Regions from separate parts of the Neobacillus sp. D3-1R genome, predicted to be linked through region 2. Evidence: riboswitches for the same ligand, from Rfam matches in the RefSeq annotation. Region 2 holds a riboswitch; each other region holds the start of a gene.

Region 1 (3,133 bases), 1.1 Mb from region 2:
CAATGAAGTGTTTTGTGCCCCAACCAGGATTATTTTTAGAAACGGCATTAATTCCTTCTTCATCATCACTTAGAGCGACAAAGCTCATGTCCGAGATATAAGGGAAGAAGTTTCTCGTCACGATTGGATGTTCATAGGTTGGTTGGACGGTTTCAACAGCACGATCCAAGGCATCAATTAAAGCTTGCTCATCATCTGTTTTCCCCGATAACTCAATACGTGGGGAATACAGAGAAGAGTAGAATACAATAATGGCTGGGTTTTTATCCTTCATCCATTTCCATGCCTCTTCTACGACTCTAGCGGCAAACATACGGATATCTAAATCCTTATTGTCCAAAAGTGCTTTTTTAAAAGAATCCATATGGGAAGTAAAGGCTTCGCCATTTTCTTTGATTAAAAGCTGTTCCATTTCTTCGTAAATAAAGACTCTCGGCTTCCAAGTAGGAGCAACATACTTTTCGCCGCTTAACGCGCAATATTTTTGATAACGCTCATCAAAAGAAGTGAGTGTATTTTCAAAGGCAGTGGTCGCTTGCTCCTTTAATATTTCTAGAACCTGTTTTGGTGACCAAGAATGGATAAAGAAATTGTAATAGACATACGCCGATAACGCAGTTTGAACCGTATAGGATGGCTTCAAATCAGTTTGCTTTAATGATACCGGAGGAACAGTTGTTTCCCCGAGAGCTTCATTACAAAGATCTGGATTATAGTTAATCTGCTTTGTCAGTTCAGCTGCAATAAAGTTAGGGTCTAAACCTTCAAATGCAGAACCAACGTGAGTTTCAGCCCCTGTGATAAAGAAGGATGGAAGGAGCTTTCCAACAGTACCTTTGTAAATATAGCGGTTTTGATCACCTTCATAACGAGGGGAAACAAAATCAGCATTGATAGCTGCAACATATTCAAAGCCATGCTCTTCCTTCCAGGCCTTAAGTGTTTTTAGAGCAGAAAGGACACCATGTGAGCTATCCTCTTCATCACATTCTGCTAGTAGTACCAGATTTCCATCCAGTTCATCAGGATGCTCAGAATAATATTTTAATAGATAAAGATGACTAGCAACGCCACTCTTCATATCAAGGACACCACGGCCAAATAACCAGTCTCCTGAGTTTAACTGCTCTTTAGCAGAAGCAGGCAATTCTTCACTTTTAAGTGCTTCCATCAGTTCATCTGGATAGCATGCCTTATCTTTTAATTGAGTAAAATCATCAATTCCAACAGTATCGATATGCCCCATTAAAATAACCGTTCTTTTGCTAGTTCCTTTTGTCCCTTTTACAAAAGCAAGGACATTGTATCTTTCAAAATCATCGTTTATCGTTTGGGAAACGGTGACGTAAGAAGGATTTTTTGAGAAGTATGGGAAAGAAGAAATCATCTTATGTAAGGAATCGGCAATAACCTTTTCGCCCTCTGTGTTAACAATACTCTCAATGTTAACAAGTTGATTCGTAAAAGCGAGTACTTCTTCACGACAGTTCAACATACATTTAGCCCCCATTTTCTGAGAATTGGTATTGTACAAAATGTATATCATGGATGAAATAAACGTCAAGGATTTTATTTTTATAATAAACTGTAAATTTTTACTATTGTAATATATCAAATACTGTGTATATAATTTGTATATTGTTACAAAAATGTGAATAAAAATCCTCATCTTGCAAGCATTAGATGGGGTAGAGGTCGCGATTTATAAGAGTATCCTATTTGAGATGAAGTGAAATCTATGAAAATAGGAAAAAGGATAAATCGCCGAAGCTGCTGAATCTCACTGTTTCAGAAAGCTGGGGCTGCACTCGAAAAGGGGCAGAACTGTCACAATTCTTTTGAATTGTGGAGAACTATCTTCACCAATGCTTATAGAACGAGGGTGTATAGGACACCGTCATACCCAGAAGGGGACGGTGTTTTTTTATTTTTAAACGTTTTTTAAATTTTGAAAAAAGGGGACAGTACAACGATGAAAAAACTTACGATTATCTTGATTTCAGCATTGCTAGTCATTTTATCTGCTTGTGGTGCAAAGGGAAGCAACGGTTCAGGAAAAGAAGAGAATGGTCTGCAATTAGTAAAGGAAGGTTCTTTAACATTCTCGATGACGGGTATGTACCCGCCATTAAATTTTAAAAAAGATGGAAAATTAACTGGTTTTGATGTGGAAATTGGAACAGAAATTGCGAAGAGAATTGGTCTTGAAGCAAACCCTGTAACTAACCCGTGGGAAACGATCATTCAAGGTTTAAAAGCGAAAAAATATGATGCAATCATAGGAAGTATGACTGCTACACCAGAGCGTGATAAGCAAGTTGACTTTACAAATCCTTACTATCTGTCAGGTGCACAGATCTTTATTGCAGAAGATAACACCGATATCCAATCAAAAGAGGATTTAAAAGGTAAAAAAATTGGTGTGATTCAAGCTAGTACTTGGAAGGATATGGCCGATGAATTATCGGATGATGTAAAAGGGTATCCAACTGACGTAAATGCTCTACAGGATTTAGCGTTAGGCCGTTTAGATGCGGTAATCACAGATAAAATTGTTGGTGTAAACGCAATGAATGAAAAGGGCCTTAAGATTAAAGCAGTTGGTGAATTATTAAATGAAGACCGCGTAAGTGTCGCTGTAAATGAAGGTAACAAAGAGTTGGCAGATAAAATTAACGAAGCAATTCAATCCATGATTGATGATGGAACATATGAAAAAATTAGTATGAAATGGTTCAATACCAATGTTATGGAGAAATAATGGAACAAATTCCACGCAATCTTAAGGAGGCTTAATCATGAGTTTTTTCCACAATATAATCGGCATCCTAACCGAGCATGGAATAGCCTTCTTACAGGCTTCATGGATGACGATATCGATTACAGCAATCTCACTACTATTTGCAACCATAATAGGGATAATATTTGCAGGTTTTAAAATTTCTTCTATTAAACTATTAAATCGAATAGCGGATATATATATTGGAGTAATTCGTGGGACACCGCTAATCGTTCAAATTATGTTTTTATACTATGGACTAGCTAATTTTGTCACGTTAGATAGTTTTACAGCGGGAGCATTAGCTTTAGGGATTCATACCGGCGCTTATATCGCTGAAATATTTAGAGGAGC
Region 2 (3,133 bases):
TGGTGAGATCGAGGATTTTGAATATATTGTTACATCCTCTAACATAGAGGCTTTATTGCTTGAAATCAATTTAATTAAAAAACATGATCCCAAATATAATATCATGCTGAAGGATGATAAAAGTTATCCTTTTATCAAGTTAACGGCTGAGAGACATCCGAGACTGATTACAACGCGCCAAGTGAAAAAAGATAAAGGAAAATACTTTGGGCCATATCCTAACGTTCAGAGTGCAAATGAGACAAAAAAATTATTGGATCGCTTATATCCGTTAAGAAAGTGTAACACCCTCCCTGATCGGGTGTGTCTTTACTACCATATGGGTCAGTGCTTGGCCCCTTGTGTAAAAGAGGTAAGTGAGTCTGAATATAAACAGCTAACCGATGAAATCACTAGATTTTTAAATGGGGGCTATAAAGACATTAAAAAGGATCTTTCTGAAAAGATGACAGCAGCGGCAGAAGAATTAGATTTTGAAAGAGCAAAAGAGTTTAGAGATAAAATACTCCACATTGAAGCAACAATGGAAAAACAAAAGATAACGATGACGGATTTTACTGATCGTGACGTTTTTGGTTATGCAGTGGATAAGGGTTGGATGTGTGTTCAAGTATTTTTTGTAAGACAAGGTAAATTAATAGAGCGTGATATTTCTCTTTTCCCTATTTATAATGAGCCAGAAGAAGAAATCTTAACGTTCCTTGGGCAGTTTTATACAAAGGCTAATCATTTTAAGCCAAAAGAAATATTGATTCCCCATTCTATTGATTCTGCCATAGTAGAAGAACTTTTGGAGGTTAAGGTGATACAACCCCAAAAAGGGCAGAAAAAAGAACTAGTTAAATTAGCTGAAAAGAACGCAACCATTGCACTAAAAGAAAAGTTTTCTTTAATTGAAAAGGATGAGGACCGAACCATTAAGGCTGTTGAGAACTTAGGAGCAGCAATGGGGATTTATACTCCGCATCGAATTGAAGCCTTTGATAACTCGAATATTCAAGGGACAAATCCAGTATCAGCAATGATTGTGTTTATAGATGGTAAGCCTGAAAAGAAAGAATATCGGAAATACAAAATCAAGTCAGTTGAGGGACCGGACGATTATGAATCCATGAGAGAGGTAGTGCGTCGCAGGTATACTCGTGTACTCCAAGAAAACTTACCACTCCCAGATTTAATTATTGTGGATGGTGGGAAGGGGCATATAGAGGCTGTTCGAGATATTCTTGAAAACGAATTAGGCTTAGATATCCCATTAGCTGGCCTTGCAAAAGATGATAAGCATCGCACTTCACAGCTTTTATTCGGAAATCCACTGGAAATGGTTCCCTTAGGAAGAACGAGTCAAGAATTTTACTTGTTACAAAGAATACAAGATGAGGTTCACCGTTTTGCCATTACCTTTCATAGACAGATTCGTGGAAAAGGAGCTTTCCAATCTCTACTTGATGAAATCGAAGGGATTGGAGAAAAACGTAAAAAAGCGCTACTTAAGCATTTCGGGTCTTTGAAGAAAATGAAGGAAGCAAAGTTAAAGGATTTCACCTCTATTGGAATACCTGCAAATGTGGCAGACTTACTATTGAAAAAGTTGCAAGAATAAGGTTGTCGTCAAAAAATACATGTGCTATAATTAGTGAAAATTTAATAACAATCACTTTTAATTTTAATAGTGAAGGTAGAGGTGCGAGCCTTAAGAGTAAAAGTTCGGAGAAGATAGAGCTTCTGTGAAGGACTTTGAAAGGAATGTTCGCCGAAGTAAAGAAAGTCTCTTTTCTTTCTTTGCTGGTCCTGCGTTTAAGAAATGTAGGATTGTCAAGATGTGTTATCTTGGAGAGCTATCTCACATTGTGGTACGTATTTATATTTACGTTTACTAAAGCAATGAGAGACGACCTCTTATTGCTTTTTTTATTGTTTTTTTAGGAAATACTAATGTAAATGCTAATTAATGTAAACCATTGAAAGAAGGGGAAATTGTGGGCTTAATTGTTCAAAAGTTCGGGGGAACCTCTGTTGGCAGTGCAGAAAGAATTAAAAATGTTGCTGCCCGCGTATTAGAAGAAAAAAATAACGGAAATGATGTTGTGGTAGTTGTTTCAGCCATGGGAAAAACGACTGATCAATTGGTCACTTTAGCTAAAGAATTATCATCTAATCCGTCAAAAAGAGAAATGGATATGCTTCTATCGACAGGGGAACAAGTAACGATTTCCTTATTATCGATGGCGCTGGCTGAAATAGGAATCTCTGCTGTTTCCTATACGGGGTGGCAGGCTGGAATAATGACTGAAGATGTTCATAGTAATGCTCGTATTACCAACATCGATACAAAAGCCATCGAAAAAAAACTAACTGAAGGGAAAGTAGTCGTGGTTGCAGGTTTCCAAGGAGTAACCGATTCAGGGGAAATCACGACATTAGGCCGTGGTGGATCCGATACAACAGCAGTAGCTCTTGCAGCTGCTTTAAAGGCTGATAAATGTGATATCTATACAGATGTGACAGGCGTTTTTACTACGGATCCTCGCTATGTTAAAGATGCTCGAAAACTATTATCGGTTAGCTATGATGAAATGTTAGAGTTAGCCAACTTAGGGGCAGGGGTCCTGCACCCAAGAGCGGTTGAATTCGCGAAAAATTATCATATCCCATTAGAGGTGCGTTCTAGTATGGAAAGAGAATCTGGAACGATCATTGAGGAGGAAGTTAGCATGGAACAAAACTTAGTTGTCCGTGGTGTGGCATTTGAAGATGAAATAACAAGAGTAACTGTCATTGGATTAGCTAATTCATTAACAAGTCTTTCTACTATTTTTACAACATTAGCAAGCCATCATATTAATGTCGATATCATTATTCAAAGTACAACTGGATTTGACACAACGAATTTGTCCTTTTCTATTAAAACAGAAGATTTGGAAGAAACTCTACACGTTTTAGAAAACAATAAAGAAACGCTTCAATTTGAACGAATCGAAAGTGAAGTTGATTTAGCAAAGGTGTCAATTGTTGGATCTGGAATGATTTCTAATCCTGGAGTAGCTGCAGAAATGTTTGAAGCACTTGCGAAAAATAATATCCAAGTTAAAATGGTTAGTACTTCTGAAATTAAGGTTTCAACCGTTGTGGA
Region 3 (3,133 bases), 1.1 Mb from region 2:
CGCTTTTAATTAGTTTCTTGTACCTGTTGCTTCTAATGGCGTTTCATTTCCAATCATCGTGTAATTATCAGGACCTTCTAATTTTTTCTCTACATAAAGTAAAATTCTCGTTACGATAAACGTCATGACAAAATAAATCACACAAGCCACAAAGAAGGATTCAAAATATCTAAAATTATTACCTGCAACTGACTTTGTTAAGAAGTACAATTCTGATACTGAAATAACATTTAGGACAGATGTATCTTTAATATTAATGACAAATTGATTTCCGGTAGCCGGTAAAATATTTCGAATTACTTGTGGTAATACCACATTTAACATCGTTTGAATATGGTTCATCCCGATGGCTTGGGCAGCTTCATATTGTCCTTTATCAATGGAAACAATCCCACCGCGAACATATTCCGCCATGTAAGCCCCCGTATTAATCGATACAACAATTAGGGCCGCAACTATAACATTCATATTGATATTGAAAGCTAAAGCAGAACCATAATAAATAACCATCGCCTGAACAATCATAGGTGTTCCACGGAAGAACTCTATATAAATAGAAAGAATGATATTAATAATTTTAAGAATAACTTTTTTTGCTCCACGTTCAGGAACAGGAATCGTACGAATAACTCCAGCCAATAATCCAATGATTGCCCCAAATATGGTCCCAATCAGCGCTATAAAGAGTGTCATACCAGCACCGCGTAGGAACATTGGCCAGTTTTCCAATACAATCTTTACGACCCACTCAAAGCTCATCTTTCCTTCCCCCTTTTCCTCATTATCATAAAACCGACTGTATAATTGAATACAGCCGGTTTGCTCGAACATTATTCTGCTGCAGGTTGGTTCTTGATAGCCGTATCCATAATTTGAGTACGTTCTTCCTCAGAGATACCCTTTAAGATTTCATTCATTTTTTCTGTTAATTTACTTCCTTTTTCAAGTCCAACAGCGATAGCTGTATCATCCTCTGATGTTTTAAATCCATCTTCAAATTCAACCATTGCGAAGTTTTCATTTGCTGATGCGGCACTAACTGCTTCCGGACGCTCTGATACATAACCATCAATCATTCCTGATTGAAGTGCTACTCGCATTGCTGGGAAGTTATCCATTGCTGTCTGTTTAGATACACCTTCAATTTGATCAATCACAGAGTAGTGGAATGTATTTAATTGAGCCGTTACCTTTGCACCTTTGAAATCTTGGATAGATGTCGCATTTTCAAACTTTCCACCCTTTTTAACAACCATCACTAGATTAGACTTATAATAGTTATCTGAGAAGTCAATGGTTTCTTTACGTTCTGCTGTTGGTGACATCCCTGCAATAATGGCATCAATTTTTCCAGATGTTAATGCTGGTACTAGACCATCCCATTCGGTTTTCACAATCACTAGTTTTTTGCCTAACCCATCGGCAATTTTTTTAGCAATCTCCACATCATAACCACCAGCGTATTCAGCCGCTCCATCTATTTTTACACCGCCATTGGAATCATCCTTCTGAGTCCAGTTAAATGGCGCATATCCAGCTTCAAGACCTACCTTAAATGTATCTTCTCCTTCTGACCCAGAAGTGGATTGACTGCTTGTCCCACATCCAGCTAATAGAATCATAGCGGACAGGATTAATACTAAAAATAATGATGCTTTCTTTCTCATGTTCATTCTCCCCCTATTTTTTTGAGCTTTTTTTACAACAAAAAACGACCTGAGATAAACTCAGGTCGCACTATGCATAGTTGCCCTAAATTCCTCTCTTTTCTCAAATGAGATAGCACAACTCAGATAAACCAGGAAAGTTTACTGAGACAGTCCTGCAGCTCTTAACTGCAGACCCAGCAAGTAATACGGAGAATATTACTCACTTCGGCGACATTTCCTTCTCCTTAGCATCAAAGCTTCTCAAACTCCACTAAAGACTGTTAAATATCGCGCCTCTACCTCACCTATTAAAAAGTGAGGTTTCTATTAAATTATATTTATAAGGCTACAACACGCCCATCAATCTGTCAACCTGATTAACTATATTAATATAAATTGGTTGCATGGTAAAATAGTGGAAATTCATTTAAAAAATTAATCTTTTTTCCAATAAAAAGAAACATTCAAACGTCTATTAGGTGAAGGGAGGAAAAAAATGGCTCAACCTATTTTACACCAATCAGAACAATATGATGAAAGCCTTGCTGAATTTAAGATTTTATTTGATCAACATAAGAAACATGTATTTGCGATAGCACTTTCCATTCTAAGAGACTTTGAACTATCTGAAGACGTGCTTCAAGAAGTTTATATTAAACTTTATCAGCAGCTGAAGAATCATGAAATTAAAAATGTTAAGGCATGGCTCATTCGTGTATCAAGAAACACAGCATTAGACCTTTATCGAAAAAAAAATCGGGAATTAACCGGATTTGATCAAAACTATTTTGAACAAATCCATTATTTATCGGAGGACCCTATCGACAAAATGGTCTTATCAAAATACTTGGAATTGTTGAATACAGAGGAAAGGCAAATCGTCATTTTAAAGGATATCTCAGGTCTAAAGCATCGAGAAATTGCTAAAATCACGGAAATGCCGTTGGGTACAGTTCTTTGGAAGTATAATGCTGCCATGAAAAAACTTCGCAAAGCATTAGACTAAGGAGGAAATCAGATGGAAAAAGAAAAAACACAAAAACATCTAAATAAAGCTATTGAAAAACAAGTCCCAGATGTCTGGGTTGATATACAAAGTAAAATAAAGGCAGCGGAAAAACGAGGAAATCAAGAAAAACTGTTAATAATGAATCGCAAGGGGCCTAACAAAAAGAAAACGATTTATAAAAGATTAGCCGTTGCGGCAGCGGTTTGTTTACTTTCCATTTCAACTTTAACTTTCACACCGGCTTTGGCGACTATTCAACAAATGTACGACAAAATCTTTTCCAGTGATCATATAGATGATTCAGGTTTAAAAGCCGCTATTGATCTAGGTCACGGTCAGTTTATTAACCAAACCTATTATGATCAAGAACATGATATTACTGTCTTTTTTCAAAACATCATGACAGATGATAAAGAAACGAAACTCCTCTTAACCTTCCAAAGCAATAAGACAGATTTAGAAAATTATTATTTAG

Evidence for each region. A riboswitch is a leader RNA that binds a small molecule or an ion and turns the genes downstream of it on or off. The one in region 2 is predicted to bind lysine.
Region 1: another riboswitch for lysine. It lies ahead of ACSBPO_RS21990 (ABC transporter substrate-binding protein); the one in region 2 lies ahead of ACSBPO_RS16905 (aspartate kinase).
Region 3: another riboswitch for lysine. It lies ahead of ACSBPO_RS22070 (transporter substrate-binding domain-containing protein); the one in region 2 lies ahead of ACSBPO_RS16905 (aspartate kinase).

What each region holds. Positions count from the first base shown of each region.
Region 1 is NZ_CP197471.1:4,375,734-4,378,866, reverse strand. Features, by position in the region: gene ACSBPO_RS21995 (M20/M25/M40 family metallo-hydrolase) at 1-1,495, opposite strand, end outside; lysine riboswitch at 1,682-1,864, shown strand; gene ACSBPO_RS21990 (ABC transporter substrate-binding protein) at 1,973-2,761, shown strand; gene ACSBPO_RS21985 (amino acid ABC transporter permease) at 2,799-3,133, shown strand, end outside.
Region 2 is NZ_CP197471.1:3,282,995-3,286,127, reverse strand. Features, by position in the region: gene uvrC (excinuclease ABC subunit UvrC) at 1-1,603, shown strand, start outside; lysine riboswitch at 1,672-1,849, shown strand; gene ACSBPO_RS16905 (aspartate kinase) at 1,980-3,133, shown strand, end outside.
Region 3 is NZ_CP197471.1:4,392,393-4,395,525, forward strand. Features, by position in the region: gene ACSBPO_RS22065 (amino acid ABC transporter permease) at 10-759, opposite strand; gene ACSBPO_RS22070 (transporter substrate-binding domain-containing protein) at 831-1,667, opposite strand; lysine riboswitch at 1,773-1,956, opposite strand; gene ACSBPO_RS22075 (RNA polymerase sigma factor) at 2,146-2,655, shown strand; gene ACSBPO_RS22080 (DUF4179 domain-containing protein) at 2,668-3,133, shown strand, end outside.